Regions from separate parts of the Comamonas sp. Z3 genome, predicted to be linked through region 1. Evidence: predicted binding sites of a transcription regulator. Region 1 holds the regulator's gene; each other region holds the start of a gene.

Region 1 (6,992 bases):
CAGGGTCCTGAGCGTCTGCAACTGCTCGTCATTGACAATCTTGAAGCTGCTGACGGGAAACGGGTGGCGCAGCCAGCCAGTCTCCAGATGGACATACATGCCAATTCGCAGTTGTCCGATATCAATAGCAACGAAACGATTCACTTTGAGCGCTACACACAAGATAAGACATTATTCCGCAGTTCCATGACTGCTCAACCATGACTAGGGTCTGTTGGGATGCAAACTGCACCAACATTCCCCTCCTGTGTGACTTATCGGCACCAAAGGCTGGGTTTGTAGACCAGATCCATCCACAAAGCCCAACTCGCAACACCAATCAGCATCAAACCCGCAATTCTGGTGCCCCAGCGCGCCCGCAATGCATTCAGATGCGACTGCCCCAGCTGCCACAACCAGGGGCCCGCCAGCAACCACGCTGCGCCGCCAATGGCAAACGCTGCCATTGACAGAGCACCTTGCCAGACTCCGCCACTCAGCGCGGCCACCAGCACTGCCGAATACAGCAAGCCGCAAGGCATCAGGGCCCAGGCAAAGCCTGCGGCCAGACTCCCTCCCGGGGCGACGACCCAGGGCTGGACCCTGGCCCAGACAGAGCGCCCCGCCTGCTCCAGCCATACCGGCTGCCGCGCCTGCACCAGCATGGCCAGACCCCAGGCCATGACCGCGACATGCATCAGCGTCCACAACTTCTGCAAGGCCGTTGTCTGGCTGGTCAGCCAGGCCAGACTCTCCATCGCCACGGCCGCAACCCCGCCCAGCAGGGCATAGCCGGCAATGCGTCCCAGATGAAACAGGCTGGTGCGCAGCCATTGGCGTTTTTGCAGGCCGTGCAAGGCGATGACCTGGCCATCGCTGACAGGCCTTGCCCCTGTAACTACACTGCAGGGCGCAGCGCACATCACAAGACAATGGGGCCCACCCACGAGCCCCATGATCAAAGCAGTCCAGACCAGCGAAAACAACATGCGCTAGATGATGCGCGAAAAGCGCGCTCGGTTTCGGTCGGCCTGCAAATATCGATCAAACAGCATGGCTACTCCGCGCACAAAAAACCACCCCAGGCCCGTGACCTTGAAGCCCTCGTCGGATAGCTGAACCAGGCCATTGCGCTGCATTTCCGCCAGCGCTGCCAACTCCCGAGCAAAGTACTCGCGGAAATTGATCAGCCAGGCCTGCTCCATCGGCTCGTACAGGACGGAGCCCTGACACATGATGGCCATGATGATGGCTCTGCGCACCAGATCGTCACGCGAGAGCGCCAGTCCGCGCTGCACGGGCAGCATGCCGCCATCAATGGCGTCGTAATACTCTTCCAGGGTCTTGACGTTCTGGCTGTAGGTGGCCCCCACCTTGCCGATGGCCGATACGCCCAGTGCAATCAGGTCGCAATCGGGCTGGGTGCTGTAGCCCTGGAAGTTGCGATGCAGGCGCCCCTGACGCTTGGCGATGGCCAGAGAGTCGTCGGGCAGTGCAAAGTGATCCATGCCGACATAGACATAGCCACCATTCATGAATGCATCAATTGCGCCGGAGAGCATGTTCAGCTTCTCCTGTCCCATGGGCAAGTCAGCCGATGCAATACGCCTTTGCGGCTTGAAGCGCTCGGGCAGATGCGCATAGGCATACAGAGCAATACGGTCGGGACGCAACTCATTGACCTGGGCCAGCGTTCGCGCAAAAGACTCGGATGTCTGCTTGGGCAGGCCGTAGATCAGGTCCACATTGATGGAGACAAAACCCAGACGGCGGGCCTCGGCCACCAGCTCAAAGACTTGCTCGGCTGGCTGCTCCCGGTGCACCGCTTTCTGCACCGCAGGGTCAAAATCCTGCACGCCAAAGCTCAGGCGATTGAAGCCCATGTCCTTGAGTGTCTTCAACCTCTCGTTGCTCACGGTACGCGGATCGACCTCGATGGAATACTCGCCGGCCGGATCGAGCTTGAAATGCTCACGCATCAGAAGCATCAACTGCTGCAGCTCGGCATCGCTGAAGAAGGTCGGCGTGCCGCCTCCCAGATGCAGCTGGCTTACCAGCTGGCCTTTGCCGCAATGCTCGGTATGCATGGCCAGTTCACGGCCCAGATAATCCAGATACTCGGCAGCCTTTTCATGATGCTTGGTCACGATCTTGTTGCAGGCGCAGTAATAGCAAAGCGACTCGCAAAACGGCACATGCACATAAACGGACAAGGGCAAGGCGCGTGAACCCGAATGCGTCTTGCGCTGTTTCAGCGCCAAGATGTAGTCGTCTGCACCAAAAGCCTCAACAAAACGGTCGGCTGTTGGGAATGATGTGTAGCGTGGGCCAGGAATATCAAAGCGGCTCAGCAACTCGGGCGTGACTGCGGTCATAACTGAAAGTTAGGGTGCGCCCACACTCCACATTGAGCAGATTTCAAAGGGAATCAGACCCTGGAAATCATGCCCATAATGGGCAGATTTCAAAGGAAATCAAATCCTGGAAATCATGCCCATAATGGGCAGAAGCACATGTTTTTGAATGAATGCAAACAATGTGCACCAAGGCAATCCAGCTGTCCTTGATGAATATCAAGAGAGCGCCATGCAAGTACTGCGACAATTTGATCCAACTCATCACTAACTACGAGGTCAATGATCGGCGCGACTCTCCAGTCCAAGTCTGTCTGTGCCGTTGCTGAAAAGCCCATGAATCTTCAGACCATCAAAGCATCCTGCTCCAACTGCAATCTGCGTGAACTGTGCATGCCCATGGGCCTGGACGATGAACAAATGGAGCGCATTGACGAAATTGTGGCCACGCGCCGCAAGGTCAAACGGGGCGGGCTGCTGTTTCGCAACGGCGAGGAGTTCACCTCGCTGTACGCCATTCGCACCGGCTTCTTCAAGACCAGCGTGGCCACCGAAGACGGTCGCGACCAGGTCACGGGCTTTCAGATGGCCGGCGAGATCATCGGTCTGGACGGTATCGTCAACGACCACCACACCTGCGATGCCGTGGCGCTGGAAGATGCCGAAGTCTGCATCATGCCTTTCGACAAGCTCGAGCAGCTCTCGCGCGAAGTCACGGCACTGCAAAATCATGTGCACAAGGTCATGAGCCGCGAAATCGTGCGCGAGCATGGCGTGATGCTGCTGCTGGGCAGCATGCGCGCCGAAGAACGCCTGGCGGCCTTTGTGCTGAACCTGGTGCAGCGCCTGTCCGCACGCGGCTTTTCGAAGTCGGAGCTGGTGTTGCGCATGACGCGTGAAGAAATCGGCAGCTATCTGGGGCTCAAGCTGGAGACCGTGAGTCGCACCTTCTCCAAGTTCGCCGAGGAAGGCATCATCGAAGTCAGACAGCGCCATCTGCGCATTCTGGATACCGAGGCGCTCAGGCGCATCGTCAACAGCCAGCAATGCCAGGACTGAGTTCAACAGCAGCCTTCAAGAAAAAGCCCGCAGACAGCGGGCTTTTTTGATGGCGGCGAATGCCTGCCAGGAGTTGCCGCCGCCGAGGCCGCCGGCACAGCGAGCGGCCAGCCCCTGCATCCAAGGCCGCCACCTGCCCCGAAACTACGGTCCTGTGCGCAGCGCCTTATTCGACCAGGGGCTCGGAGACTACTCCCTGGTTCAGATCGCTGGCCGAACGCCCCAGCATGACGGTCATCAGTCCGCTGAGCACGGTGACCGCCCAGAAGGCAAAAAAGGCCAGCGTGTAAATGGCATTGCGCGACCATTCCAGAGGCGAGCCCAGCCAGTGCATGTCCAGCGGATCCACAAAGGCAAATACCACCATTTCCATGATTGCCGCAGCCAGAAAAGCCGGCCAGACAATCCACATCCAGCGTCGAGCATCCATCGCGATTCTCCTTGGCCTGTGGGTTTGAACCCATTTTGCACAATTGCCATGACCTTCCCAGCCGTACCAAGGGCATGCACTCAGATGGGAAACCCTGGACCGCTATTATTTAAAGAGCTTGCAGCGCTTTATTTGTATCGATTCAAGGACTATATCTATCTGAAATAGTCCTGATAAAGCGCTATGCGCTCCTTTTATTGAATACCAGCCGGAGATCCTTTGCCGGTTTCTGAGCACTGCAGAGACCCGCCCGACTCTGCGGTCGACCAGGACATAGAGCGCCGCCGCGACCGGCCGAGCTACAGAAAAGTCTGCAACCAGGGCCGCAAAAAAGGCCGCGGAAGCGGCCTTGGGATGCGTTGAAATCTCGGTCAGCGATCCAGCGGATGGTCCTTGGCCGGCGTCGCGGCATGGTTGCGCCCCGTCACTGCCGGCGCCAGGCTTTTTTCACTCTCGGTGAGGCGCTGGTTGATTTCAATGCCGTGACGGTAGTAGTCGGGGTCAATCACGGGATCCGGCTTGCTCATGGCGATATAGGCGGTCACGATGCCCGCGACCACCACCACGGCGGGACCGGCGATGACGAGCCAGACATGGGCAAACTTCCACCAGGGCTTGCCGTCCTCGGGGTGGATGATCTTGGCCTTTTGCGGGGCCTTGGCTTGTGCTGCCGACATGGTGAAACCTCTTTTCAGAAATCTGGGCGCCCAATTGCAAACCTGCAATCGGGCAGCATCAATTGTTGCTGATTCGCGATGCCCTTGCGTGGCTGTCACGATGCATGCCGCAGGCCTAGCGCGGCACCAGGAACACGGATTTTTCGGAGATGCGTCCGGCCCCAGCCGTCAGAGCATCCACATTGAAATGCACAGGGTGCGAGCCGGAAGCGGCCGAGCCATAGGGAATCTGCAGGCGCACCGCAATGCCGCGCGTCTCGGCCGGACCTACCGAGACTTCCTGCTCGGACACTACCTCCAGCTGATCCAGCCCCGTGGCGCTGATGCGATAGTGCTGCTCGGACTCGGTCGCATTCATGATCTGCAGGCGATAGACGTTTTCGAGCTTGCCGCCAGCCACGATGCGCGACAGCGCGGCGCGGTCGCGAATCACGTCGACCTTGAGCGGCTCGCGCAGTACCAGGCTGGCGATCATGGCTGCGCTCAGCGCCAGCAGCACGGTCGAGTAGATCAGCACGCGCGGGCGGAAGATACGCCGGATCACCTGCGCCTGCTTCCAGAGCTTGGCCACGGCGTTCTGCGTGGTCAGGCGGATCAGGCCACGCGGGTACTCCATCTTGTCCATCACGGAGTTGCAGGCATCGATGCACAGACCGCAGCCAATGCACTCGTACTGCAACCCCTTGCGGATGTCGATACCCACGGGGCAGACCTGAACGCAAAGCTTGCAGTCTATGCAGTCACCCAGACCCTGTGCCTTGTAGTCCACGTCTTTTCTGCGCGGGCCGCGCGCTTCACCACGCTGGACGTCGTAGCTGACGATCATGGTGTCCTTGTCGAACATGGCGCTCTGGAAGCGTGCATAGGGGCACATGTACTTGCAGACCTGCTCGCGCATATAGCCGGCATTGCCGTATGTGGCAAAGCCGTAGAACAGCACCCAGAAAATCTGCCAGCTGCCCTGGAAGGCCATCAGCTCCACACCCAGTTCACGGATGGGAACGAAGTAGCCGACAAAGGTGAATCCGGTCCACAGGGACAGAACAATCCAGAGGAACTGCTTGAGCGACTTCTTCCAGATTTTCTCGAAGGTCCAGCCATGCTTGTCGATGCGCATGCGGGCGCTGCGGTCTCCCTCGACCTTGCTCTCGATCCACATGAAGATCTCGGTATAGACCGTCTGCGGGCAGGAAAAGCCGCACCACAGACGCCCGGCCACTGCGGTAAACAGAAACAGCCCCAGCGCGCTGATGATGAGCAGCCCCGTCAGGTAGATGAAGTCCTGCGGGTAGAGCACCAGCCCGAACAGATAGAAGCGCCGCGCCCCGAGGTCGAACAGCACCATCTGGCGCTCGCCCCACTGCAGCCAGGGCAGACCGTAGAAGACGATCTGGGTCAGGAACACCATGATCCAGCGCCAGCGCGAGAAGACGCCGCTGATGGCGCGCGAGTACACCTTCTGTTCGGAGGCGAACATGGGCATATATTCCTGGCCGCCGTCCACAGGCTCGGGCGTGATCGGAATGACTTTGCGAGGTTTCTCCGGATCGCAGGGCATCGCAGTTCCTTAATATTTTTGTAATTACTGAAAATTCAAATGCGAAAAAGGCGGTGCCTTGGCACCGCCTTCATCACCCGTCTTACTTCTGGGCGCTTGCGTTGGACAGCCCCCAGACATAAGAAGCCAGCACCGCGATCTGCGCCTCGGTCAGCTTGTCCTTCTGGGCAGGCATCTCGTTCATCTTGCCATGGTTGACCATGTCGACAATGACGGACTCGCCCCAGCCATGCAGCCAGATGTCATCGGTCAGGTTGGGTGCGCCAAGCGCCTGGTTGCCCTTGCCATCCATGCCGTGGCAAGCCGCGCAGGCCACGAACTTGGACTTGCCCTGCGAAGCCTTGACGGCATCGTGGGGGCTGCCCGACAGGCTCAGCACATAGTGAGCCACATTGCGCACATCTTCCGCCGAGCCCACGGCAGCTGCCATGGGAGGCATCACGCCGATGCGGCCGTTGGTGATGGTTTCCTTGATCTTGTCGGGCGTGCCGCCGTGCAGCCAGTCACCGTCGCTCAGATTGGGGAAGCTCTTGCTGCCGCGTGCATCGGAGCCGTGGCATTGCGCGCAGTTGTTCATGAACAGACGCTCGCCGATGGCCATGGCCTGAGGGTCCTTGGCCATTTCTTCGGTGGGCATGCTGACGAACTTGGCGTACATGGGCTCCAGGTCGACACGGGCCTTTTCCATCTCCTTGTCATAAGCGCCATACTGGGTCCAGTCCAGCTCGCCCTTGAAGGAGCCCAGACCCGGGTAGGCCACCAGATAGGCCAGGCTGAAGACCACGGTGATCACGAACAGACCCATCCACCATTTGGGCATGGGGTTGTTGAGCTCGCGCAGGTCTTCGTCCCAGACGTGACCCGTGGTGTTGTCCGCGGAAGGAACGACCTTGCGGCGCGCCACCAGCACCAGCAGCAAGAAGCAGCCGAGGATG
Region 2 (6,992 bases), on a different contig from region 1:
TCGGTCCAGCGTTCGGAGCGCACGCCAAAGTCCTGCTCCACCGCCGCGCACAAGGCCGGACCGTTCTCGTCCAGCAGCTTCTGCAGACGCAGCAGCCTCTCCCGGCGCACCAGCAAAGGTACATCGACCTGCGTGCGGCTGGCTTGGTACTGCAAGTCAAAAATGCGGTGCAAGTCCATGTAGTTCATGCCTGTCTGAAAATCCCAAGATCACAATCCCGACCATACCGCGAGACTGCGTAAACACAGCGTAAAAAAAGAGCCTGATGCAACACTGCACAGGCTCTTGTGTGTTGACCGCGAAACCAGCCTGCGGCCCTTTGCTGCCTCACTGGCTCCAAAGTATGAAGCCTGCGCAAGGGCTTGTCATTACGACTCGTGCACCTCACGCGGCTGCACATCGGTCACATCGCCAGTACCGGGCAGAACGCCGCGACGCCCGCGGGTTTCACGCGCATCCTTCTTGGCATCGGCATTGCCCGACGATTGCGCCATCCACTCGGCTCCCGAGCGGTACACCGTCTGCCAACCGGCAAAAGGACTCATGGCACCCATGCTCATGGGCACCACGGGCTGGCCCGTGAGTCTGGCCCACAGGGCGCGCACGCCCCATGCCAGGGCGATGAGGCAGGCCACGGCCATCAGGCACAGGAAGAACACCAGGCCCACCAGCATCAGCATGATGCGGACGGCCCAACGGGTTGCAGTGGCGGCGAAATCGTTCAAAGCAATACCTCTTTCTAGGGTTCGAGACCTCAGGCAGTGCCTGCGGACTCGAACCGGAACACCCCGGGATCATTCACCGGGTCGACTGTCACAGCTATCGTACTCTTGGGCGGGAACTTTCCCTCGAGTAACAACTTGGACAGCGGGTTTTCAATACGCTGCTGGATGGCTCGCTTGAGAGGACGGGCACCGAACACGGGATCGAAGCCCACCTTGGCCAGCTCGGCCAGGGCCTGCTCGGACACCTGCATGCTCAGTTCCATCTTCTGCAGACGGCTTTCCAGCAACTTCAGCTGAATTCTGGCAATCGCCTCGATGTTCTTGGCATCCAGTGCATGGAAGACCACGGTTTCATCGATACGGTTCAAGAATTCGGGTCGGAAATGGTTTTTAAGTTCCCCCCAGACCGCTTCCTTCACATCATCCGCATCCTCGCCAACCATGGCCTGTATCAGATGCGAGCCGATATTGCTGGTCATCACGATCACAGTGTTCTTGAAATCCACCGTGCGCCCCTGACCGTCGGTCAGGCGACCATCGTCCAGAACCTGCAGCAACACATTGAAGACATCGGGGTGGGCTTTCTCCACCTCGTCCAGCAGCAGCACGCTGTAGGGCTTGCGACGCACGGCTTCCGTCAGGTAGCCGCCCTCTTCGTAACCCACATAGCCGGGAGGCGCACCGATCAAGCGTGCCACAGAGTGCTTTTCCATGAACTCACTCATGTCAATGCGCACCAGATGGTCCTCGCTGTCGAACAGGAATCCTGCCAGCGCCTTGCACAGTTCGGTCTTGCCCACGCCCGTGGGGCCCAGGAACAGGAAGGAGCCGGTGGGACGGTTGGGATCGGACAGGCCGGAGCGCGAGCGGCGGATGGCATTGGCCACGGCAGAGATCGCCTCCTCCTGGCCCACCACACGCTCGTGCAGCTTGTCTTCCATGTGCAGCAGCTTGTCCTTTTCGCCCTGCATCATCTTGGCCACGGGGATGCCCGTGGCACGGCTCACCACCTCGGCGATCTCTTCGGCTCCGACCTGGGTACGCAGCAGCTTGTTGGCCGTCGCGCCATCCTGGCCTTCTTCCTTGGCCTGGGCTTCATGCAACTGCTTTTCGAGTGCGGGCAGCTTGCCGTACTGTAGCTCGGCCACCTTGTTGAAATCGCCCTTGCGCTTGAACTCCTCGATCTGGATGCGCAACTGGTCCACTTCCTTGCGGATCTGCTCCGAGCCCAGAGCGCTGGCTTTCTCGGCCTTCCAGATTTCCTCGAGGTCGGCGTACTCGCGCTCCAGGCTCTCCAGCTCTTCCTCGATCAGCTGCAGACGCTTTTGCGAAGCCTCATCCTTTTCGCGCTTCATGGCTTCACGCTCGATCTTGAGCTGAATCATGCGGCGCTCGAGCTTGTCCATCACCTCGGGCTTGGAGTCCATCTCGATCTTGATCTTGGCCGCAGCCTCGTCGATCAGGTCGATGGCCTTGTCAGGCAGAAATCGGTCGGTGATGTAGCGATGGCTCAGCTCCGCAGCGGCAACGATGGCGGGGTCGGTGATATCGACGTTGTGATGCGCCTCGTACTTCACCTGCAGGCCGCGCAGAATGGCAATCGTGTCCTCCACCGAAGGCTCGTCCACGATGACCTTCTGGAAGCGTCGCTCCAGCGCTGCATCCTTTTCGATGTATTTGCGGTATTCATCGAGCGTGGTCGCACCCACGCAATGCAGCTCGCCGCGCGCCAGTGCGGGCTTGAGCATATTGCCGGCGTCCATGGCGCCATCGGCCTTGCCGGCGCCCACCATGGTGTGGATTTCGTCGATGAAAAGAATGATGCGGCCTTCGTCCTGTGCGATTTCCTTGAGCACGGATTTGAGGCGCTCCTCGAAGTCGCCGCGGTACTTGGCACCGGCCAGCAGACCGGCCATGTCCAGCGACAGCACGCGCTTGTTCTGCAGGCTCTCGGGCACCTCGCCGGCCACGATGCGCTGGGCCAGGCCTTCGACAATGGCAGTCTTGCCCACGCCGGGCTCGCCGATGAGCACGGGGTTGTTCTTGCTTCGGCGCTGCAGTACCTGGATGGCGCGGCGGATTTCATCGTCGCGGCCAATCACCGGGTCCAGCTTGCCGCTGCGGGCACGCTCGGTCAGGTCCAGCGTGTATTTCTTGAGCGCTTCGCGCTGGCCTTCGGCTTCCGCACTGTCCACGTTCTGACCTCCTCGCACGGCATTGATGGCCGCTTCCAGGCTGGACTTGCTCACGCCGCTTTGCTTGAGCAAGGCACCGGCACGCGTGGCCGAGCCTGCGGCATCGGCCAGCGCCAGCAGGAACAACTCGCTGGCGATGAACTGGTCACCGCGCTTGAGGGCTTCCTTCTCCGAGGCCTGAAGCAGACGGGCCAGCTCGGAGCCGACCTGCACATCGCCTTGCTGCTGCACGCGCGGCAGATCAGCCATGGCCTGTTCTGCCAGGTTCTTGAGTTGCTGCACATTGCCGCCGGCACGCTGCAGCAGCGCACGCGGGCCGTCGTCCTGGCGCAGCATCGCCACCAGCAGGTGCAGAGGGTCGATGGTGGATTGATCAGCACCGAGCGCCAGGGACTGCGCGTCGGCCAAGGCTTCTTGGAATTTGGTCGTCAGTTTGTCAATTCGCATGGTTTGTCGCTTTCGCTCCAATCAGATTCATTGCTGATTTATCTGATAGCCAGGTGGTGAATTTCAAGACCGGAAAGGGCAATAAAGCGGCGCAGAAGGCAGCAGAGAGCTTGCTTCTTGAGAAAAATCAAACGCGCTCTACGCCCGAGGCCAGACCCGAGCATGGCGCCTCACAGTCTCATCGCATGTAGGCCCAAACCCACAATGCGCCCCATTGCGGCTGCACACCACTCCGGGCTTGCCAGCACGGAAACCACCAAAAACCATAGCTACTTGCGCTTGATACATAAGTGTTGGCAGCACTTTTATTCATAGAGTTCCAAGAACATGCGCCGCTGCACACGACCGGGTGCCACCAGCCCCCCCCCCGCCGACGGGGCTCCGATATCGGCCAACGCTCAGGCGGCCGTTCTTATTGCCACCGTGCCAGCGCCTGTTCGTCGCTGACACGCGCATCCACCCAGCGAGCTCCCTGCCCGGTCTGCTCTTTCTTCCAGAACGGCGCTTCGGACTTCAGATAGTCCATGATGTATTCGCAGGCCTCGAAGGATTTGCCGCGGTGGGCGCTGGTCACGGCCACCAGCACGATCTGGTCCATGGGCTGCAGCAGGCCGATACGGTGAATCACGCGCGCGCCATAGATGCCAAAGCGCGCCACGGCCTTATCGATGATGGCTTCGATCGACTTCTCGGTCATGCCGGGGTAATGCTCGAGTTCCATGCTGGAGACGGCATCGCCCTCGTTGCGGTCGCGTACCGTGCCGACAAAGCTGCAGACCGCGCCCACGCGTGCATCGCCGCCGCGCAAGGCGGCGATCTCGGCCGAGAGGTCAAAGTCCTGGATCTGAATGGATACGCGTGATGCAGTCATAGCCGCATTGTCGCAGGCCAGCATGGGCATGTCCGGCGCATTAGCATTGCGCCATGGCCACACAAACCATCAATCTGCCGGAGTACACGCTGTACCCCTCTCCGCGCAACGAGCACCGGATGATTTTCGAGTTCCAGCTCTTTGTGCCCTATCCCTACGAGCTGATCCATCTGCCCGACTACAACTTCAAGGGCAAGGCCACGCTGTTTGCCGCCCACCGCAAGCGCGACAACAAATCGGGCCAGCTCATCACCTGCGAGCTGGCCGTGGACATCGAGCGTTTCGAGCGCCTGTTCGAGCCAAGCTAAGCCATGGACGACACCAGCCAGATTCAGCCGCCGCCCAGCTTTGCCGAGCTGTTTCGCACTCGCAGCGGCAAGCTGTCCGCCCCAATTGCCGAGGTCGTCGCACGCTATGAGCTGTGCGAAGACCTGGCAAGCCATCTGACCGAGCAGGCACAGACGCTTTATCACTCGGGCAATTCCTCGGAAGAGCAGGTACTGCTGGGCATGCATGCGGGCCTGGCCGCGGAGGGCTCGGTCGTCACGGAGCCTGAAGCGGGCTGGATCGTGCAGCGCCTGGCCGAGCTGCTGGAATGGCGTGCACCGCAGTTCCCCACTCCTGCAGAACCGACCTGAAAGCCCGGACAGAAGCGGTTTTCAGCGCTTTAAGACCAGCATTTTTCGCTTCAAACGCCGGAGCTAGATCAGAAGGCTCCGGCAGGCGCATGCAGACGCTGCCAGGCCAAGGACCGCCAGGCAGGCGTTCCATAGGCGGCGACCAGATCGCGCCCGATGACGGCCCAGGCCGGGTCGGCTGGGTTCAGACCCAAGGCCTCGATGAACGGTGCTTGCACGATGAAGCACTGGCGCCGATAAGGCAGCAAAAAACCATCCACCTGCTGTGCGAGCACGCTGCGCGCCTGTGCGTACTCGCTGAACCAGATGTGCAGAAGAATGCCGCTACGCGGCACATGCCAGAAGCTGCCCATGTCATCTCCCGGTGCCGCCAGCGCTCCCAGCACCCGACGCGCCTGCTCCCAGCCGGCAAAGCCGGCCTCGCGCGCAGCCTGATGCAAGTGGTCGCGCAAGCTGGTCGAGCCTGCAGCCCCCTCGCGACGCGCACGGCTCAAGCGGACGCGGGCACGCACCTTGATCTCGCCGATCAGGACCTGCGGCGACAGGCGTTCCGCAGCAGAACTTGCCCCCATGGCCGGACCCGGTGGATCAATCGCTGCAGCACCAGCGGGCAGCGCCTGGCCTGAGCTCATGGCATTCACGGTTTCGCTGCTCATGACTGCACCCCTTGCAGCTCTTGCTGCCACAGAGACAGCAGGGCCTGAAGTTCGGCGTCATAGTCGAACAAGGGGTCGTCGCGTTCCTTGATGCGGTCCAGTACCTCGAAACGGAATGCCTGTGCGCCATGGCGGGCCCAGGCCTGGGCCAGTGCCGCATCGCGCCGGGAGCCATTGCTCAGCTCGAACCGCAGGCGGTTGAGTATTGCGTCCACATTGCGGCTGGCACCCAGGCGCAACAAATCGGCGGCATCGCAGCGCACCGCGTAGACACCCATGGCGGGAAACGCCTGTTTGTAGTCCCGCGTCAGCGCGCGCCGCGCCTGGGGATGGAGAGATGAAGTCATGACAGTGCTCCAGGTTGCATCGGAGCCCCCCGCGCTGGGCCCTTGGAACAACCATGGTCTGACAGAACATCGAATCGAGCGTGAACACGCTGCCTAAAGCAAGGGTGAGAGCCTCTTGTGCGGGCAGGCGCCCCTTTTGCGCCTGTGAGCTGCGATTCTAGTGCAAGCGCCTCAGATCTGCGCAGGTGTCAGCTGCTCGACCAGCTTGCGCCCGAAAGCCACATCGGGCTGCAGACCATAGAGAATGCGATAGACGATGGGTGCCACCAGTTGATCCAGCAAGGTGTCCACATCGGGACCCGAATCGCCGCGCGCCCGGGCCCTGCTCAGCACAATGCCGAGCTGCTCCCGGATGATGTCCACGCAGGCGCAGGTCACCTGATCTTCCTGGGTCGCCACCAAGGTATCGCGCAGCAAGGTACGCCCCAGAGGCGAGCCCATTTCCTCGATGTATTGCTCGGTCCAGGCCTGCAGATCGCCATGCAGGCTGCCCGTGTCCGCCGGCTCGGCAATGGGACGGATGCGCTCCAGCGCCACATCGGCCAGCAGTTGCGGCAGATCGCCCCAGCGGCGGTACAGCGTGGAAGGCGTGACGCCGGCTTCGGTGGCTATCAGGGGGAAGGTCAGCTCCTCGCGCGGCATGCGCTCCAGCAGTTTCCTCACCGCCTGATGCACGCTGGCCTGTACACGGGAGCTGCGCCCGCCAGGCCGGGATTGGACCGGGTCTTTTGCAATCATGGTCATTAAAGCTAAATATTTGCGTTAATGAGAAGTTAACGCAGAATACGCAAACGCAAAAAATTTGCTTTTATGGTAGCGGAGCCTGCTTTTCCATGTCCACATCCTCTGTATCCCAGACTGCGGTGTCCAGCACCCGCAATATGGCTGCTGTCGCCCTGACCCTGGCCAGCTTTCTGGCGGCCTCCAGCGCTCCCACGCCCTTGTATCGCCTCTACCAGCAGGCCTGGGGCTTTTCGTCGGGCATGCTGACCCTGATCTTCGCGGTCTACGCCTTCAGCCTGCTCGTCGCCCTGCTCACCATGGGCGCACTGTCCGATTACCTGGGCCGACGCCCCGTCATTCTTGCCGCCCTGGGGCTGGAGGCAGTTTCCA
Region 3 (6,992 bases), on a different contig from region 1:
ATCGACCATCTCGCCGATATCGCTGCCGGCAGCACACTGGATCAGGTGCGCCGCCACCGCAGCGAGGCTCGCACCCAGGCCCAGCAAAGCTTTGCCGCGCTGTTCACCCCCGCCGAGCCCGTTGCAGGAACCGTCTCCCTGCGCGAGCGCCTGACGCTGGCCGCCTTCACGGCAGGCCTGCATGGCGAGCCTCGCAGCACGGCCTTCTACACACGCGCCCTGGCGGCCGAGGATGCCGATCTGGCCGATGCCGTGAGCTCGGAAGTGGTGCGCGGGCGCGCTGCCAGCCTGCAGGCCGGCAGCGGCCCGCACGGCCCCTACGGGATCTATCCGCCCGGCCCCTTGAGCCGCGAGGACCAGAGCGGCCCCAGCTACGCCGTGGACCCGGCGCATGCGGCTTTGCTGGGCCCACGCCTGAGCGCCGCGCTGGCCCATGCCCATCTGCTGGCCTACCACCCACGCGATGCGAGTGCCCAGACCTTGCTGGCGCTGCAGCAGGCCGGCTGGAGCGAGACCGATATCGTCATCCTGTCCCAGCTCGCCTCTTTCCTGTCCTTCCAGATCCGCCTCGTGGCGGGGCTGCGCGTGCTTGGCGCACGAGCTGCAGTCACCACGGCATCTCCCACCCTCGCCCTGCAAGCCCAGCCATGACCACCACGCACAACACCTCCCCCCAGGTCTTCACCCAGGAACAGCTAGACTGGCAGCCATGGATAGCTCCGCTGCAGGAGAGCGAGCTGAGCGAGCGCCACCATGCGGGACTGGTGGATGCGGCGCGCGCGCGTTCACCCTATTTCCGGCTGCTGGCGCGCGACCCCGACACGCTGGGAGCACGCACGCGCACCGACAAGGACATCTTCTACAACCCCGACGCGGGGCTTGCGCGTGCCGAGCGCGAGCTGGCAGCTGCTGCAACCTCACGCACCAATGGCTGCATCTACTGCGCTTCGGTACATGCGCGCTTTGCCACACATTTCTCGCAACGCGCCGCCGATGTGCAGCGCCTGCTCGATGAAGGCCCGGGCAGCGATCTGGGTCCGCGCTGGAATGCCATCGTCGCCGCCGCCGTGGCCTTGACGCAGACGCCGCCCGCGCTGGAATCCAGTCATATCGATGCGCTGCGCGCCGCCGGGCTCGACGACGCCGCCATCTCCGATGCGCTTCACGGCACGGCTTTCTTCAACTGGGCCAACCGGCTCATGCTGTCGCTGGGCGAGCCCCTACATACGGCGACCTGAGGACGTAGGTCACCACAGCCCCAGCAACTTCCACCAGGCAGCGCCGACGACAGCGAAGATCAGCAGCTCCAGCACGCACATGGCAGCACCTACGCGCCACCAGACGCCCAGAGTCACATAGCCACTGCCGAAGATGATGGGCGATGTTCCGGTCGCGTAGTGCGTCAGCGTCATCATGATGGCCGAGCCGGCCGTCATCATCAGCATGAAGGGCACGACGTAGTCGGCGGGGATCAGTTGCGCACCCACGGTCAGAAAGGCCAGCATCATGGCGCTGATATGGGCGGTGGTGCTGGCAAACAGATAGTGCGAGAAGACGAAGACGCCCACCAGAATGGCAGCCACAGGCAGCCAGTCCAGGCCGCTGGCGACGATGGCATTCTTCAGGCCCTCGGCAAACCAGGCGACCACCCCCAGTCTGTTGAGCTGCTCGGCCAGCATCACCAGGGCACCGAACCAGATCAGGGTGTCCCAGGCACTTTTCTCGGACAGCACATCATCCCAGTCGATGGTGCCTGTGATGATCAGGGCGAACAGGCCGAGAAACGCCACCACGGTCGGGTCCAGCGTGAAGGCCGGACCGAACAGCATCTGCGGCACATTGGCCCATAGCAGCAGCATCATGCCGAAGGTTCCCAGCATGACACGCTCCTTGCCCGACAGCGGCCCCATGCGGGTCATCTCGGCACGAGCGTACTCCACGGCATTGGGCGTGGCCTTGAGCTCGGGAGGCGACAGCAGATAGACCGCCAGCGGCATCAGCAGCAGACACAGCAGGCCTGGCAGCAGCATGTACAGCGCCCAGCTTGTCCAGCTCAGGTGCAGGGACTGGCCCGTGGCCTTGGCCACCAGGTCCACAACCAGAGGATTGGGCGCCGTCGCGGTCAGGAACATGGCCGAGGTGATCGGGTTGGAGTGGTAGTTGACCAGTGCCAGATAGGTCCCGACCTTGCCCTGGGTTCCCTTGGCCGGGTCCGACTCGAAGGCGTTGGCAATGGACTTCATGATCGGATGCACGATGCCGCCGCCACGCGCCGTGTTGCTGGGCGTGAATGGGGCCAGCACCAGCTCGCAGATCGCAAGTCCGTAACCTATGCCTATGGTGCGCTTGCCCAGCAGCGCAATGAACAGCAGACCGATGCGGTTGCCGAGCCCCGTCTTCTTGAGGCCGCGCGAGATCAGAACCGCCACCACGATCAGCCAGATCAGGGGGTTTGCAAAGCTGCTCAGCGCATCCGTGATCGCGCCCTTGGATGAGCTGGAAGTGACCTGGGACAGCGACACGATGACAATCGCCATCAGAGCCATCACACCTATGGGCATGACCTTGAGAATGATCGCCACGATGGTCGTCAGAAAGATGGCCACCAGTTGCCATGCCTTGGTATCCAGCCCGGCCGGCACCGGTGTCAGCAGCAGACCGATCAGCACCAGGGTGGCAATCAGTGCAGGCACCAGCCGAAACGGCACGGCTGCTTTGAAGTAGCGGAACATCGAGACGATTTTCTCGAACATACAAGTCCTTTTCTTTACCTGTAGCGCATCGAGACACCATACCTCAGCTCGGAGAAATTCAGGAGACACGGACGGGCATTGGTGCTCAGGTCGCAGACTGGCATCATGATGCAGTGCCGCACGGCCTTGTCCCCAGGCCGACGTTCACCTTGTCGGCATTTGATAAGCATCAAGACTTGTAGAAGCAAAACCGACGGCCTGGCCCAGGGTATGCCAGCATCCGGGTCTGAGATGTCCATGGATTGAGCAGGAGAGCCACCCTATATGCCAGCGAACCGATTCTTGCCCGATGAATGGGAAAACCGCCTTGAGGAAATAGACCTGGAGATCCTGCATCAGGCAGCTATCTGCAAGATCCGGCTGCTTGAGCCTGGAGCCGTGGAGCGTGTGCTGGCCAACGATGCCAGCATCTGCGGGGCCACACATGAGACGGCATTCCGGACCTTGCGCGGTCTGCTCTATCTGCACTACACCGAAGTGCTGCATATCAGCGAGGTGCTGAGCCCGGAAATCGCCCAGGTGATCGCCGACCGCGTACGCGAGCACCTGCGCCGTCGCTCAGGCACACAGTCAGGGGCATGACGAGTTGAGGCGGGTGCAGCCTTCTGGCCCATGGAGAAAATGGACAAAAAAAAGGTCACGACATTGTCGTGACCTTTTTCAATTTGGTTGCGCGAGAAGGATTTGAACCTCCGACCTTTGGGTTATGAGCCCAACGAGCTACCAGACTGCTCCATCGCGCGGTATTTCCAAATTATAGCAGGCTTTTCAGCCCGCTCGGGCTTATTCAGCTGCTGCAGCGGCTTCTTCAGCGCGCTCAACCAGTTCCACATAGGCCATGGGAGCGTTGTCGCCCACGCGGAAGCCCATCTTCAGGATACGTGTGTAGCCGCCAGGACGCTGAGCGTTGCGGGGACCCAGCACGTTGAACAGCTTGGTCACGCTGTCGCGGTCGCGCAGACGGTCAAAAGCCAGACGGCGGTTAGCCACGGTGTCAACCTTGGCCAGAGTGATCATGGGCTCGATGACGCGACGCAGTTCCTTGGCCTTGGGGACCGTGGTCTTGATGGCTTCGTGCTCGATCAGCGAGTTCATCATGTTCTGCAGCATTGCCTTGCGGTGTGCAGAAGTGCGGTTCAGTTTGCGGAGGCCGTTGCCGTGACGCATGGTGCTTTTCCTTTGCTCCCCGTTTTTATCCGGAGATCTTTTCTAAATTAAATCAGGCAGCCGTATCAGGTACTGCCCGAGGCACTTGGACTTTGCCAAAACCGATCGATTTCAGCAAAGTCCTCTATTGTAGCGATTAACGCTTTTCCAGGCCAGCTGGTGGCCAGTTCTCGAGCTTCATGCCCAGCGTCAGACCGCGGGAAGCCAGAACTTCCTTGATCTCGTTGAGCGACTTACGACCCAGGTTGGGAGTCTTGAGCAGCTCGTTTTCGGTACGCTGGATGAGGTCACCGATGTAGTAAATGTTCTCTGCCTTGAGGCAGTTGGCAGAACGTACGGTGAGCTCGAGCTCGTCCACGGGACGCAGCAGGATGGGATCGAACGAGGTGGCAGCACCGCGGCCACCGGCAGGAGCGTCGAACACGCTGGCGATATCGCCACCGTCGAGCTGGGCAAACACTGCCAGCTGCTCCACCAGGATCTTGGCGGATGCGCGCACTGCGTCTTCAGCGGTGATGGCACCGTTGGTTTCGATTTCCAGAACCAGCTTGTCCAGATCGGTACGCTGTTCCACACGTGCGGATTCGACAGCGTAGCTCACGCGCTTGACGGGCGAGAACGAAGCGTCGAGCACGATACGGCCGATCGACTTGGTCGATTCGTCACCGTAGCGGCGCACGTTGCCGGGCACATAGCCGCGGCCCTTTTCCACCTTGATCTGCATGTCCAGCTTGCCGCCTTGCGACAGATGGGCGATCACATGATCAGGGTTGACGATTTCTACGTCGTGGGGGGTCTGAATGTCACGGGCAGTGACAACACCTTCGCCATCCTTGCGCAGGCTCAGGGTGACTTCGTCACGATTGTGCAGCTTGAACACCACACCCTTGAGGTTCAGCAGGATGTTCGTCACATCTTCCTGGACACCGTCGATGGAGGAGTACTCATGCAGCACTCCAGCAATCGTCACTTCCGTCGCTGCGTAACCCACCATGGAGGAGAGCAGAACACGGCGCAGGGCATTGCCCAGCGTATGACCGTAGCCACGCTCAAACGGCTCCAGAACAACCTTGGCACGGTTGTGACCAAGTTGCTCGACATTGATTGTCTTGGGCTTCAGCAAATTCGTTTGCATGCAGACTTCCTCTCAATACCCTCGGCTCGTTACACCGGTAAGGCTGGTGAAGCACCCACGGCGCGATGCCTCGCGCCGTGGGGACGGTTACAGAAATGTCGCTGCTAAAGATTAACGCGAGTACAACTCAACGATCAGGGATTCGTTGATGTCAGCTGCGAATTCATCGCGGTCAGGAGACTTCTTGAAAGTACCTTCTGCCTTGTCAGCAGACACTTCCACCCATGCGGGGAAGCCCACTTGAGCAGCCAGTTGCAGAGCCTCGACCACGCGAGCTTGCTTCTTGGACTTTTCACGCAGGGCAACCACGTCGCCTTCCTTCACGGAGTAGGAAGGAATGTTCACGGACTGGCCGTTCACGGTGATAGCCTTGTGCGACACCAGCTGACGTGCCTCAGCACGAGTGGAGCCGAAGCCCATGCGGTACACAACGTTGTCCAGACGCGATTCCAGCAGGGACAGCAGGTTGGCACCAGTGTTGCCACGCTTGCGGTCAGCTGCTTCGAAGTAGCGGCGGAATTGCTTCTCCAGCACGCCGTACATGCGCTTGACCTTCTGCTTTTCGCGCAGTTGCAGACCGTAGTCCGAAGTGCGCTGACCGGAAGTGCGGCCATGCTGACCAGGCTTGGTGTCGAACTTAGCCTTGTCTGCGATGGAGCGACGAGCGCTCTTCAGGAACAGATCGGTGCCTTCGCGGCGGGAGAGTTTTGCCTTGGGGCCAATATAGCGTGCCACTTGATTTCCTTTGTGTCATCTACCGTGCGCAAACACGGGAGCCGCCCGCGATGCAAATGCACCTGGGCGGCGGTGGGCTTGATAAAAAAATTAGATACGACGACGCTTTTGAGGGCGGCAGCCGTTGTGGGGAACCGGTGTCACGTCCGAAATGGAAGTGATGCGGATACCCAGAGCACCCAGGGCGCGAACCGAGGATTCACGGCCAGGACCGGGACCCTTGATTTCGACTTCCAGGTTCTTGATGCCCTGTTCGATAGCAGCACGACCGGCCACTTCCGAAGCAACCTGAGCAGCAAAGGGAGTCGACTTACGCGAACCCTTGAAGCCCTGGCCACCCGACGAAGCCCACGACAGAGCGTTGCCTTGACGGTCGGTGATGGTGATGATCGTGTTGTTGAACGAAGCGTGCACGTGCGCGATACCGTCAGAAATATTCTTACGGACCTTCTTGCGAACGCGAGCAGCTGCGTTGTTTGCGGGAGACTTAGCCATAATGATCTTTCAATCTCTTATTTCTTCAGAGCCGCTGCACCCTTGCGCGGACCCTTGCGAGTACGGGCGTTCGTGCGGGTACGTTGACCGCGCATGGGCAGGCCGCGACGATGACGGAAACCGCGGTAGCAACCGATGTCCATCAAACGCTTGATGTTCATGGTGGTTTCGCGACGCAGATCACCTTCCAGAGTCATGGGATTCAGGAAGTCACGGATCTTTTCCAGATCAGCGTCCGTCAGGTCCTTGACCTTCTTGGAATACTCGATACCGCATGCTTCGCAGATTTTGCGAGCTGTAGTGCGACCGATGCCAAAGATGGCAGTCAGGCCGATTTCAGCATGCTTGTGCGGCGGGATGTTAATGCCAGCAATACGTGCCATATTAGTCCTCTAATGCTTTCAATCAACCTTGGCGCTGCTTGTGGCGCTGGTCAGTGCAGATCACGCGCACAACACCTTTGCGGCGGATGATCTTGCAGTTACGGCAGATTTTCTTGACCGAAGCCGAAACTCTCATTCTTTTCTCCTAAAACTTTCCATCCACTATCGGCCTATCGACCGGGAAACAATGCCCGCGATAGATCGATGGGCGTCTACTAACTTTTGGCAGGCTGCCCCCTTGGGCAGCCTTGTCATCAAATACCAGCCTTAAAGTTCGCTTTTTTCAGGAGCGACTCGTATTGCTGCGACATCACGTAGTTCTGC
Region 4 (6,992 bases), on a different contig from region 1:
GAACTGGGTTTTGAGGAGTTCCAGACCAGCGCGCTGGTAGCGCATTGCCTGCGCGAATGGGGCTATGAAGTCACCACCGGCCTCGCGGGAACAGGATTGGTTGGCTCCCTGAAGTTTGGCCCTGGTTCCAGACGCCTGGGACTGCGTGCGGAAATGGACGCACTGCCCATTCAGGAGGACACGGGCCTGCCATGGGCCAGCGAGGTGCCCGGAAAAATGCACGGTTGCGGGCACGATGGTCACACCACCATGCTGCTTGGCGCGGCACAGGCGTTAGCCAAGCTGCATCGCGAAGGCGAGCATGTAATGGATGGCATGCTGCATCTGATCTTCCAGCCTGCGGAAGAACTGGGCGGTGCGGGCGGCGCCCAGCGCATGATGAAGGAGGGACTGTTTTCGCGCTTTCCCTGCGACGCGGTCTTTGCCATGCACAACATGCCAGGCATGGAGCAGGGCCAGATCCTGTTTCGTGAAGGGGCTTGCATGGCCTCCTCCGATAGGGCAACTCTGGTGTTCGAGGGCTGCGGCGGCCACGGCGCCATGCCGCACCTGGCGACCGATCCTACGGTGGTTGCCGCGTCCACAATAATGGCCTTGCAAAGCATCGTCGCACGCAATGTAGATCCGCTGGCATCTGCAGTAATCACCGTGGGACGCCTTCAGGCCGGGCAAACCTACAACGTGATCCCGGAGACCGCCGAACTGGAGTTGAGCATCCGGGCCCTGAAGCCCGAGGTGCGCGACCTGCTGGAGGAGCGCATTCGGGCTGTGGCGCAAGGTCAGGCCGACAGCTTTGGCGCACAGTGTCACATCACCTATGAGCGCGGCTACCCGGTGCTGGTCAACTCTCCCGCTGAAACCCGGCTTGCGATGGGTATAGCGCGGTCGCTGTTCGGCGATGCGCGGGTCATAGCCAATGCCGATCCGCTGTGCGCGAGTGAGGATTTCGCTTACATGCTGGAAGAGCGCCCTGGTTGCTACCTCTTCATAGGCAATGGTAACAACGGTCACACACATGGCAGCGCCTCGGGACCCTGCAATGTGCACAACCCCAGTTTCGACTTCAACGATCGCAACCTCGAAACCGGCGCCACATTCTGGACGGCTCTGGCCCATTTCTTTCTTTCAACCCACGCCCCAAGCTGATCATGAAAAAAACCGTCTCCACCTTCCGTCGACATGCCTTCGTCCTGTCGTTGGCTTCCTTGTGTGTGGCCCCATTCGCAATGGGCGCTGCCCAGGCAGCCGATCTGCGTGTGGTGACTTTGCTCGTTCCGTATCCGGCCGGTGGCCTGTCGGATTCGATCGCCCGGGCGATAAGCGCGGCATTGGGCCGGGCCTTGAACCAGCAGGTCATTGTGGACAATCTGGGCGGCGTCAGCGGATCACTGGCCGCGCAGAAGGTGTTGAACGCGCCCGCTGACGGGCACATGATCTTTCTCGGCTCACCCAACGAGGTGATTCTCTCGCCGATGGTCAACGCCGCCGTGAAGCTAAGAGCCGAAGACTTTCGCATGCTGGGCCAGGTGGCAGTGAATCCGCTGGTTTTGCTGACCCGCTCCACACTGCCGGTGCGCAACGTCGATGAATTCATTGCCTATGCCAAGACCCAGGACAAAGGTCTGTCCTATGGCAGCGTCGGCATGGGCTCCATGTATCACCTGTTGGCTGAAAGCATGGCGCAGCAGACCCAGATCCACGTCACGCATGTGCCCTACAAGGGCATGGCACCCATGGTGCAGGATGTCGGAGGAAACAGCATCGACTTTGCCATCCTGCCCTATGCAACGAGCTTCAAGGGAATGTCCGAGCAGGGGCGCCTGAGGCTCATCGGGTGGCTGGCTCCCACACGCAGCGAGCTGGATACCTCTGTGCCCGCTCTTGGCGAAGGCCAGATTCTGAAGAACTTCAGCCATTCCACCTGGGCCGGTCTCATGGTGAGCCGCAAAACTCCCGAGGACATGGTGGTACGTCTGAACAAGGCACTGGCCGAAGTGCTGCGTGATCCCGAGGTGCGGCGCCAGATTGCGGCCACCGGATCGGAAGCGCCGCAACCCCAGACGCTGGCTGAGGCGGAGCGGAAACTCAGGGAAGACACCGTCAAATTTCGCGCCATGGCCAAAAACATTCAACTCCAGCCGCAGTAAGAACCGCAGGCTCAATCCGTACAGGAAGCTTTCGCAAGTGCGGCGGCCAGCGGCACGCACAGGAAGTTCAGCCTGGGCTGCCTGAAGCTAAAAAGGTCGCAATCAGCCCGCCAAGCTTTGCGACTTACTCTGCCAGGAAATGACCGGCGGGGTACAGCTAGCAGGCACAGCCGGGATGCGGTGATCCAGAACGTTTGTCTCGGCGGACATTCGTGCAGGCTTGGGGTGACCCACAGCGGTTGGCTGTGGATTGCTCGGTGAACCATCAGAGCAGGAGCTCAACCCCCTTTGGCTTTGCTGGCTGCGACTGTTAATGGCGTGATTTTCCCTGCCAGGGCTGCATGCATCAGTCCTTGAAACCTAGCGCAATCCAGATGATTTTTCTCAGGGCAATTGGCCGCATGCCGCAAGCCGTCACGCACGGCCTTCAGCCGCTTGATGGACTGCTGCACCTGATCTGCCTTGGCAAGCAGCATTTCGCGACTGACCTGCACTTTTCCGTCAGAGGGCAGCATTGAGCGGATTTCTTCCAGTGAGAACCCGGCAGCGCGCCCAAGGGCGATGACGGACAGTCGCTCCAGTACCTGAGCATCGAACAGGCGTCGCTGTCCCTGTCGGCCGATGGAATGTATCAATCCCTTCTCTTCGTAGAAGCGAAGTGTCGATGGGGGTAGCCCGGTTCTTCTTACTACTTCTGAGATTTCCATATTCAGCTCTTGCGCTCAAGTGCACTTGAGCACCTACAGTGGTGCGCATCACTGTAATCCTCAGAGGCGATGCTAGGAAATGATTAATCTGACGAGTATTTTTACACCGGCTCTGGCTGTCGGTATCGGCGCGACATTGCTGATGGACCTGTGGTCTGCAATGCTGCGCTGCATGGGCGTTGCCACCCTGAATTACGCACTGCTTGGACGCTGGTGCCTCCACTGGCGAAGCGGTACCTGGTTCCACCAGTCCATTGGAGAAGCTTGCGCTGCACATGGCGAAAAAATCATTGGCTGGACGGTGCATTACCTGACCGGCATCCTGTTTGCCATGATGTTCTTGAGCATTGCGGAGCCTTCGTGGACAGAGGATCCTGCCCTAGTGCCCGCGCTGGTATTTGGCGCAGCAACCGTGGCGCTGCCCTGGTTCGTTCTGCAGCCAGCGTTAGGAGCTGGGGTGGCTAGCGGAAAAACACCTCGTCCCTGGCGCAACCGCGCGGTGGGACTGACTACGCATCTTGTTTTTGGTGGGAACCTCTATCTTTGTGCGAAAGCAATGGCATTGATCTAGGTTTCGAGTTGCGCAGCAAGATGCAAAATGCTTTGCATCGTGCCAAGACCTTGTATAAAGCGAGCAACGTCAAGGATTGCACTTCCGGTGCATGCCTTCACCCGTCAAGCCGCTTCATCATGGCACGCGACCTTGACATTGATGGCGATGAGCTCGACCTCGGCGCTGACTTTCATGCCGGCGGAGGTTGCGAGTACATGGCTGACATTCATCTGGGGAGCTGCTGTTTTCTGCCCGGCCACAGAAAGGAAGTCAGACCTTGAATGCAGGTTTGTTCCATGATTTAGAACTCCATAGCTGTTCAATGCCATCACGCATCCTGGTGCTGCTGCCCTTTTGACCTGAGGCAGATTGAACCGATGGGCGGCCTGGGGGGCGGTAATCAGGCTGGCACAGTCAGCAGCCAGTGGCAGCTGTTTCGCCGGTGCGCATTGATAGGCGATTCGCTTGTAGGGGGTGATGTTTTCGATCTGGTTCATTCCTGCAAAGGTGAAAGCCTCAGGCGAGACGAGCGCCCGAGGCTTTCACTCGCAGTGCTGATGAATCACACGGGGCGATGCACCAATACCGGAATGCTGCTGTTGACCAGCACGCGCTGGGTTTCGCTGCCCAGCAAAATGCCGGCGATACCCTTGCGGCCGTGCGATGCCATGCAGATCAGATCGCAACGGCTGTCTTGCGCCTGGTGGATGATGGCCTGGTTGATAGAGATATTCGTCATCCGTGCGGTCTTGCAGTCCACGCCCTCGGCCGCGGCGATGTCCGTCGCAATCTTGAGCACCTGGTCGGCTTCCTTCTCGGCGCTCTTAGCCATTTCTGCAGAGTTGTAGGCCATCATCGCCTCAGCACCATAGATCATGGCGGTGTAATCCGGCATTACATACAGCGCCGTTACCTGTGCACCTTGCTCCTTGGCCAGCTGCATGCCCGCGCGTAGCGCGGCCTCGGAGAGTTTCGAGCCGTCCGTAGGAATCAAAATGTGCTTGAACATATCCAGCCTCCTGGCGCGTCAGCGCGCCTGTTGTTGAGCAATGAAATCGATCGAATGCCGTATTCATACTCACACTCCGGGCCGGCCAAAGCAACACACTGCATCAGTATTCAGACGATTTCTTGATGACAATCAAAACTTTGAAAGCAAGTAAAAACGCCTCTATCGCTTACCCATAAAGCGATGACAGCTATCAAAACAGCACTCCTGACGCCTCCTTCGTGGCTTGCGCTGCTGCAGGTTGTTGAGGCATGACATGTATCTAGTTCGACTTCATCGACCGGGCGTGGTGAAGAGTGGGGCGGCCCTTGCTGTTGTGGTTCTGGTTCAGAAAACAGCTGCTGTGCAGTCCGCCTTGCTTCACCGTGCGGCGGCCCTTACCTGCACAAAGGTCGGTTCCATATTGTGATGGCGTGACGGCTGCGCCTTGACTCCCTGGCGGCTGCTCAAGGACTCGCATCAATGATCGACAAGGCATCAGAACCTGCATGCTGACGAGACTTGGAAGCAAGTTACGGTCTGCCGCTGCTGGTATTTGGCCTGGGCGCAGCCGATGAAGGTGGCTGGCCTTTGCCCTGTACCTGTGGCGCTTTGTGCCATTGCTGATTCGGCCGCGCCTACCCCCTGCTGGACTGTCCGCAGCCCAGCCAGCGATCAAGTCCAGACAATCCGCTTCAACGGAATCCTTCGATGCTTCTCACTCTGATCCCAGCGGCTGTGCACGATTCCCGAGATCGCGCAGGCTTATGAAATTTCCGAGGCGCATCTGATGAAGGTGACGCATCAACCGGCCCTGCAAGGCTGGATAGTCACGGTGCGTGGCAAAGGAGGCGGCATGCACCTGTCCCATATGACGCACAGATCAATATCGGCGCCGTGGTGCGTTGAATGAAGCCCGACTTCGCGCTGGTGGAATGCTTTGGCAGTGACGACCGGCCAGGTTCTTGCCGGTGAGGGTAGGGCAGTGGAAACGCAATGCGCTGAGAGCGATCACGGGCAGCAGTCCGCTTAGTACTTTCATGTTCCGGAGATTGCAGGGCAGGCTATGCGCCGCGGATGCAACCAGGCCAGCGAAGCATACGATGGAGTGCAGACATCTGCCGATGAGCAGTGAAATCAGCAACTGTCGCAGGGATTTATGAAACTTCGCCAGCTCACATCGCGCCATATCAGTCGGTGCATGGATGCATAGGTGATGGCTCTATGCATTTGCGATGCTGCAGTTGTCGCCAGCAGGAGGCCGGCCGTGCAAGCGACGAAGCGGCTGACGCGGGTGTCACTGCCGTAATGAGGCAGAGGCGAAGATCAACACTGGCAAACAACCGGGTGAGGATTCTGGGCACTTCTTGGGTTCTCAAGGCTGCATAGTCGAGCGGGCATTTTTACTACCGGAGCATCGGGTTGCAGGGCCATGGCTTTGGACAACAACAGTTCTTTAGCCTGTACATGCATGTCATATGGGCCTCCAAGAGATAATATGGCTTATTTAATGTAACTTACATGAATTCATTCAGGGCTCCCAAACCCTGAATTCAACCATTCCTAGGCTTTTGTTTTCCAGCTTTCGATGGGCTTGCCATACATCTGCTCGATGGCATCTTCGTAGTAAGCCATCAAGTTCTTGCGCTTGAGCTTGAGGGTAGGGGTCATCAAGCCGTTGTCAATGCTCCAGCTATCCCTGACCAGATGGATCGCTCTGGGCACTGCATAACGGGCAAAGCTACGTGTCTGCTTTTCGATTCTGGCAAGTGCTTCTCTCTCAGCAGCAGCATGGTGCAGGCTGGAAGCGTCATCCGGGTTCAGGCCGACACTCCTGGCAAGCACTTCCCATTCCATTTGACTGACAACGGCGATACAGGCGATGAAAGGACGATCCTCGCCAACCACAAACACTTGCTCAAACAGGGGATCGACGAGGATGGCCTGTTCCACATCATTGGGAGGCACTTTCTCACCCGTCGACGTCACAATGATTTCCTTGATTCGACCTTTGATTCGAATGCGACCGTTTTCGATGGCCGCTTGGTCCCCGGTTCTGAGCCAGCCGTCGGCAGTAAAGGCTTTGGCCGTGTCTTCCGGACGGTTCCAGTAACCTCGCATCACCACAGGGCCAGAGACCTGCAGTTCCTGATCATCGCCAATGCGGACTTCAATCCCCGGCAGCACCCGGCCAACGGTATCGGGCCAGTTGTCGTCGAGGCCGTTGGCACTGACCACAGGGGCGGTTTCGGTCATTCCGTAACCTTGCAGCATGGGCAGGCCCAGACCCAGAAAACAGCGCGCAATGGTTGGAGACAAAGGGGCTCCGCCGCTCACGGCCACGCGTAGCCGGCCTCCAAACTGTGCGAGCAAGGGTTGTGCGACAAGGCTGCGCAGCAGCCAGGCTGGCAAGGCAGAAGCCCAGCTTGCCTGGGCATCGAGCTGCTCGCTCAACGGGATGCCTTGACGAGCGCAAAAACGCTTCCAGCCCTTGTTGACTGCCGCCTCGAACAGCTTGCGCTTGAGGCTGCTGGAGGCAAGCGATTCCTGAACCTTGGCATAAACACGTTCATAGATGCGAGGCACGGATATCAGCA

Evidence for each region. The regulator FNR, encoded in region 1, switches genes on or off when oxygen is low (the NO sensors DNR and NnrR bind a similar motif). The targets are predictions, from matches to a motif close to TTGATNNNNATCAA.
Region 2: a site for FNR is predicted at 3,485-3,498, ahead of clpB (ATP-dependent chaperone ClpB). Genes of this name have one in related genera too.
Region 3: a site for FNR is predicted at 2,913-2,926, ahead of FSY59_RS14675 (DASS family sodium-coupled anion symporter). Genes of this name have one in related genera too.
Region 4: a site for FNR is predicted at 4,539-4,552, ahead of FSY59_RS17510 (universal stress protein). Genes of this name have one in related genera too.

What each region holds. Positions count from the first base shown of each region.
Region 1 covers NZ_VOQU01000001.1:826,721-833,712, reverse strand. Annotated here, with positions in the region: gene FSY59_RS03940 (HD-GYP domain-containing protein) at 1-144, opposite strand, end outside; gene FSY59_RS03935 (sulfite exporter TauE/SafE family protein) at 255-968, opposite strand; gene hemN (oxygen-independent coproporphyrinogen III oxidase) at 972-2,354, opposite strand; gene fnr (fumarate/nitrate reduction transcriptional regulator Fnr) at 2,670-3,392, shown strand; gene FSY59_RS03920 (hypothetical protein) at 3,559-3,822, opposite strand; gene FSY59_RS03915 (FixH family protein) at 4,194-4,499, opposite strand; gene ccoG (cytochrome c oxidase accessory protein CcoG) at 4,615-6,057, opposite strand; gene ccoP (cytochrome-c oxidase, cbb3-type subunit III) at 6,140-6,992, opposite strand, start outside.
Region 2 covers NZ_VOQU01000002.1:654,224-661,215, reverse strand. Annotated here, with positions in the region: gene FSY59_RS07685 (coniferyl aldehyde dehydrogenase) at 1-188, opposite strand, end outside; gene FSY59_RS07680 (hypothetical protein) at 369-725, opposite strand; gene clpB (ATP-dependent chaperone ClpB) at 755-3,367, opposite strand; gene FSY59_RS07670 (molybdenum cofactor biosynthesis protein MoaE) at 3,780-4,238, opposite strand; gene FSY59_RS07665 (hypothetical protein) at 4,292-4,546, shown strand; gene FSY59_RS07660 (hypothetical protein) at 4,550-4,876, shown strand; gene FSY59_RS07655 (hypothetical protein) at 4,945-5,532, opposite strand; gene FSY59_RS07650 (GIY-YIG nuclease family protein) at 5,529-5,879, opposite strand; gene FSY59_RS07645 (TetR/AcrR family transcriptional regulator) at 6,051-6,623, opposite strand; gene FSY59_RS07640 (MFS transporter) at 6,713-6,992, shown strand, end outside.
Region 3 covers NZ_VOQU01000004.1:561,399-568,390, forward strand. Annotated here, with positions in the region: gene FSY59_RS14665 (CMD domain protein) at 1-651, shown strand, start outside; gene FSY59_RS14670 (alkylhydroperoxidase domain protein) at 648-1,238, shown strand; gene FSY59_RS14675 (DASS family sodium-coupled anion symporter) at 1,248-2,753, opposite strand; gene FSY59_RS14680 (hypothetical protein) at 3,018-3,335, shown strand; tRNA gene FSY59_RS14685 (tRNA-Met) at 3,420-3,496, opposite strand; gene rplQ (50S ribosomal protein L17) at 3,537-3,920, opposite strand; gene rpoA (DNA-directed RNA polymerase subunit alpha) at 4,057-5,055, opposite strand; gene rpsD (30S ribosomal protein S4) at 5,167-5,790, opposite strand; gene rpsK (30S ribosomal protein S11) at 5,881-6,285, opposite strand; gene rpsM (30S ribosomal protein S13) at 6,303-6,668, opposite strand; gene rpmJ (50S ribosomal protein L36) at 6,691-6,804, opposite strand; gene secY (preprotein translocase subunit SecY) at 6,923-6,992, opposite strand, start outside.
Region 4 covers NZ_VOQU01000005.1:470,569-477,560, reverse strand. Annotated here, with positions in the region: gene FSY59_RS17535 (M20 aminoacylase family protein) at 1-1,146, shown strand, start outside; gene FSY59_RS17530 (tripartite tricarboxylate transporter substrate binding protein) at 1,149-2,147, shown strand; gene FSY59_RS17525 (helix-turn-helix domain-containing protein) at 2,426-2,854, opposite strand; gene FSY59_RS17520 (DUF2938 family protein) at 2,934-3,425, shown strand; gene FSY59_RS17515 (hypothetical protein) at 3,530-3,904, opposite strand; gene FSY59_RS17510 (universal stress protein) at 3,970-4,416, opposite strand; partial or broken gene FSY59_RS17505 (Rrf2 family transcriptional regulator) at 5,132-5,301, shown strand; gene FSY59_RS17500 (long-chain fatty acid--CoA ligase) at 5,959-6,992, opposite strand, start outside.